One region of the Streptomyces sp. NPDC060000 genome, then DNA from elsewhere that is predicted to be linked to it. Evidence: riboswitches for the same ligand, from Rfam matches in the RefSeq annotation. Region 1 holds a riboswitch; the other holds the start of a gene.
What was found. Region 1 has a riboswitch for glycine ahead of gcvP (aminomethyl-transferring glycine dehydrogenase). Riboswitches for the same ligand answer to the same signal wherever they lie in the genome.
Positions count from the first base shown of each region.

Region 2: linked by a shared signal. The riboswitch ahead of gcvT (glycine cleavage system aminomethyltransferase GcvT) and the one ahead of gcvP (aminomethyl-transferring glycine dehydrogenase) in region 1 are both predicted to bind glycine.

Region 1 is NZ_JBHWUU010000076.1:36,060-38,443, reverse strand. It holds gene ACFWBB_RS32760 (nucleotidyltransferase domain-containing protein) at 1-422, shown strand, start outside; gene ACFWBB_RS32755 (PRC-barrel domain-containing protein) at 530-901, opposite strand; glycine riboswitch at 1,014-1,109, shown strand; gene gcvP (aminomethyl-transferring glycine dehydrogenase) at 1,293-2,384, shown strand, end outside.
Region 2 is NZ_JBHWUU010000038.1:74,384-76,767, reverse strand. It holds gene gcvT (glycine cleavage system aminomethyltransferase GcvT) at 1-727, opposite strand, end outside; glycine riboswitch at 927-1,026, opposite strand; gene ACFWBB_RS21085 (AAA family ATPase) at 1,197-1,886, shown strand; gene ACFWBB_RS21080 (enhanced serine sensitivity protein SseB) at 2,241-2,384, shown strand, end outside.

The DNA of each region.
Region 1 (2,384 bases):
TGTCGTCGGCGCGTGAAGCCGAGATGCGGCGGGTGGTGGACCGCGTCACCCGGTGGGCCGCGAACCGGAGCGATGTGGTGGGGCTGCTTCTCGTCGGGTCCTGTGCGCGTGGGGCCGCGCGTCCCGACTCGGACGTGGACCTCGTGGTGTTGTCGACGGCCCCTGCCCGGTACGCCGAGGACGACGGGTGGACGCGCGAGCCGGCCCTGGGTGAGGTGGTCCGGGTCCAGGAATGGGGGCCCCTCACCGAGTGGCGGTATGTCACCGTGTCCGGTCTGGAGGTCGAGGTGGGCGTCGCTTCCGTCCGCTGGGCACGGATCGATCCCGTCGACGACGGCACCCGCAGAGTCGTCACGGACGGCGCCCGGCCGCTGTACGACCCGGCCGGGATTCTCGGCGCGCTGATACGGGCCTGTGCCTGAGTCTCAGTCTCAGGGCCTGTGCCGGAGGCTCCGTGCCAGGAGACCAGTGTCAGGACCTGTGGACCTGTGCCTGTGGACCTGTGCCTGAGGGGCTGTGCCCGGGAAGCTCAGCTCTCGTCGGTGCCCGCCAGGCGGCCGAAGTCGTGGTCGGGGAGTGGTGGAGGGGCGCCCACGTCCAGGCCGTAGTGGTGGTAGAGCTGGAGTTCCTGTTCCGGGGAGAGGTGGCGGCCGACGCCGAAGTCGGGAGCGTCCTTGATCAGGGACCGGTCGAAGGGGATGTGCAGGGTGCCCTCCACCAATCGGCTGGGCTCCAGAGGGACGAAGGCGTCGCGGGAGAACAGACCGGTACGTATGGCAGCCCACTCCGGTGCGCCGGTAGCGTCGTCGAGGTAGACCTCGTCGATCGTGCCGATCTTGGTGCCGTTGCGGTCGAACGCCTTGCGGCCGATCAGGTTGCGCGGATCGATGTCCGTCTGCACGGGCCCTCCACTTGGTCGCAACTCATCCGTAAGCACTACAAAAGAGCACATTGGGACGGGCGGCCACTCGAGCGAGCCTCCATGACCTCGCTGGTAGTCTGACAACGGCTGCTGACACCGCGCGGGAGAGTCCTCCGGACACCATCGGAGGCGCCGAAGGAGCAAATCCTCCCCGGAATCTCTCAGGCTCACGTACCGCGCGGTCGAGGTCACTCTGGAAAGCAGGGCGGGTCGCCGACGGCGTCGACGGCTTCCGCTCTCACCGACGGTGAAAGCCGGGCGCTCTCGGGCGGCCGGTGAAGCTCTCAGGTTGAGATGACAGAGGGGGAGGCCGTCCGGGTACCCGCCGTGGTGACCCTCGCAGGTCGTGTCAGACCAGGAGGCCTCCGTAATGACCGCCCATCGCATTCCGCTCGCAGAGCTCGAGCAGGGAATTCCCTTCGAACAACGCCACATCGGGCCCGACCATGAGGCACAGGCCAAGATGCTCGCGCAGGTCGGCTACGGCTCGCTCGACGAGCTGACCGCCGCCGCGGTCCCGGATGTCATCAAGAACGCCGACGCGCTGGACCTGCCGGGCGCGCGGACCGAGGCCGAGGTGCTGGCCGAGCTGCGCTCGCTGGCCGACCGCAACCAGGTTCTCGACTCGATGATCGGCCTCGGCTATCACGGGACCTTCACGCCGCCCGTCATCCTGCGCAACGTCATGGAGAACCCCGCCTGGTACACGGCCTACACGCCGTACCAGCCGGAGATCTCCCAGGGCCGGCTCGAGGCGCTGCTGAACTTCCAGACCATGGTCGCCGACCTCACCGGGCTGCCGACCTCCGGTGCGTCGCTGCTCGACGAGGGCACGGCCGCCGCCGAGGCGATGGCGCTGTCCCGGCGCATGGGGAAGAACAAGAAGGGCCTCTTCCTCATCGACGCGGACGCGCTGCCGCAGACCATCGCCGTGATCGAGACCCGCGCCGAGCCGACGGGCGTGGAGATCGTCGTCGCCGACCTGAGCGACGGCATTCCGGCGGAGATCGCCGCGCGGGAGATCAACGGCGTGCTCGTCCAGTACCCCGGTGCCTCCGGTGCCGTACGCGACCTCGAAGCGATCATCAAGCAGGCGCACGGGCTCGGCGCGCTCGTCACCGTGGCCGCGGATCTGCTCGCGCTGACGCTGCTGAAGTCGCCGGGCGAGCTGGGTGCGGACATCGCGGTGGGTACGACGCAGCGGTTCGGGGTGCCGATGGGCTTCGGCGGGCCGCACGCCGGTTACCTGGCCGTCCGCGAGCAGTTCGCGCGCAGCCTGCCTGGGCGGCTCGTGGGTGTGTCCGTGGACGCCGACGGGCACCGGGCCTACCGGCTGGCGCTGCAGACGCGTGAGCAGCACATCCGGCGTGAGAAGGCCACCAGCAACATCTGCACGGCGCAGGTGCTGCTGGCGGTGATGGCGGGGATGTACGCCGTCTATCACGGTCCCGACGGACTGCGT
Region 2 (2,384 bases), on a different contig from region 1:
GCGTGTCCCGGCAGGACAGACCGCAGGGGACCAGGCCGGCGCCCTCGCCGGCCTTCGTCAGCGCCTGCCACAGCTCGACGGCGTGCTCCGGCCGCACGAACAGCTCGAAGCCGTCCTCGCCGGTGTAGCCGGTGCGCGCGATGAGCGCCGGAACGCCGGCGACGGTGCCGGGCAGGCCCGCGTAGTACTTCAGGCCGTCGAGGTCGGCGTCGGTGACGGCCGCGAGGATGCCGGGGGACTCGGGGCCCTGCACGGCGATCAGCGCACAGGCGTCGCGGTCGTCGCGGACCTCGGCGTCGAACCCGGCGGACCGCTCCACGAGCGCGTCCAGCACGACCTGCGCGTTGGAGGCGTTGGCGACCACCATGAACTCGGACTCGGCGAGCCGGTAGACGATCAGGTCGTCCAGGATGCCGCCGTCCGCCCGGCAGATCATGGTGTAGCGGGCGCGGCCGGCCTTGACCGCCCCGATGTTGCCCACCAGGGCGAAGTCGAGGAGGGCGGCGGCCTGCGGGCCGGTGACGGTGATCTCGCCCATGTGCGAGAGGTCGAAGAGCCCGGCCCGGGTGCGGACGGCCTGGTGCTCGTCGCGCTCCGAGCCGTAGCGCAGGGGCATGTCCCAGCCGGCGAAGTCGGTCATCGTCGCGCCGAGCGCACGATGCACGGCGTCGAGGGCGGTGTGGCGCGGCTCGGCGTGCTGGACGGATCCGGGTTCGGTACTGCTCATCGGGCGTTCGTCTCCCAAGGCGACGGAATCCCCCCGTGCGAGCGAAGCGGGGCACGCGGGCATGGGGGAAGGCGAGGTCGTTCCTCCCCATCTGTCATCGGAACCTGAGAGGTTCGCCATGAAGGCCCGCGAGGGGACCGCCCATGACTTGCACCTTGGGTGGAGCCACTGGAGACAGCGGCCCGCTTTTCAGATGTGCCTCGCCCGCGCGGTAACGGGGCCTGAGAGATTCAAGGGAGGGACTTGCTCCTTCGGCGCCCCAGCGAAACTGCTGCTGAGGACTCTCCCGCGCGGATTCAAACGGCCGGTATGCAGTTGGCGCGGCCATCATTGCACGGCTCGCCCCGATCCCGGCAGGCCGCATCTGTAACCGGTCTGTGGCGGTACGCGCACGAAATCGCCGGGCGCCGCGCATTACCTTCTCTTTACGCTTGACGGGGATGAGGACATCTGACCCCAGGGGAGGACGATCACGGTGAACAGGACGACCACGGCGAGGTCCACGGTATTCGCGACCGGCTCGGGGATCGCGCTGCCCGCGCAGCCCGGCGCCCCGACCCGGGAGGCGTGCGGCCCGCAGCAGGCGCCCGTCGTCCGCGACCTGCGCGAGCGGGCCGGCCGCAGCCCGCACGGCCTGCTCTTCGGCCCCCGTGACCTGGTTGTGGTCACCGGTCTGCCCGGCAGCGGCAAGTCCACGCTCATGCGGCGGGCGGTCCGGGGCCTGCGCGTCGACTCACAGGACACCCGGGACCGCTGGGACGCCCGCGCCCCCCGCTTCCTGCCCTACGGCCTCTACCGCCCCCTCGTCCGTCTCGCCCACTACGCCGGGCTGCGCCGTGCCCTGCGCGCCGGGGAGGGCGTCGTCGTGCACGACTGCGGTACGCAGGTCTGGGTCCGTGACTGGCTGGCCCGCGAGGCCCGCCGCCGCGGCGGAACCCTCCACCTGCTGCTGCTGGACGTCGGCGCGGACACGGCGCTCGAGGGGCAGCGTGAGCGCGGCCGGGGCGTCTCCCGGTACGCGTTCCTGCGCCACCGCCATGCCGCCGCCCGGCTGGTGAGCTCTGTGGAGAAGGGCCGACTGCCCGCGGGCTGCGGCTCGGCGGTGCTGCTGGACCGCGAGGCGGCCGACGCGCTGCGCCGCATCGGGTTCACGGGCTGACCGGAAGCACGGCCGATCGGGTTCAGGGGCTGATCGGAAGCACGGCCGATCGGGTTCACGGGCTGATCGGCACAGGCTGACCGGGTTCAGGGGCTGACCGGAAGCACGGGCCGACCGGGTTCACGGGCTGATCGGCACAGGCTGACCGGGTTCAGGGGCTGACCGGAAGCACGGCCGATCGGGTTCACGGGCTGATCGGCACAGGCTGACCGGGTTCAGGTGCCGACCGGAGCACGGGCCGATCGGGTTCACGGGCCGACCGGGTTCACGGGCCGAAGGCTCGGGTGCCGCCTCCGGCACCCGCTAGCCTTTCAGCCACACCAGAGTGAGCGGTTCTCAGCAGGCGGTAGGCAGATGGATTTCCCCCCGGCGAACTTCCCGACGGACTTCTCCCCGGACTTTCCGGCGCAGGCGCACCCCCATCCGCACGGCGGATGGCCCGGCAACGAACTGGAGGAGGTGCTCTCCGCCTCCCTCGGCATGCCGGGAGCCGGCGGC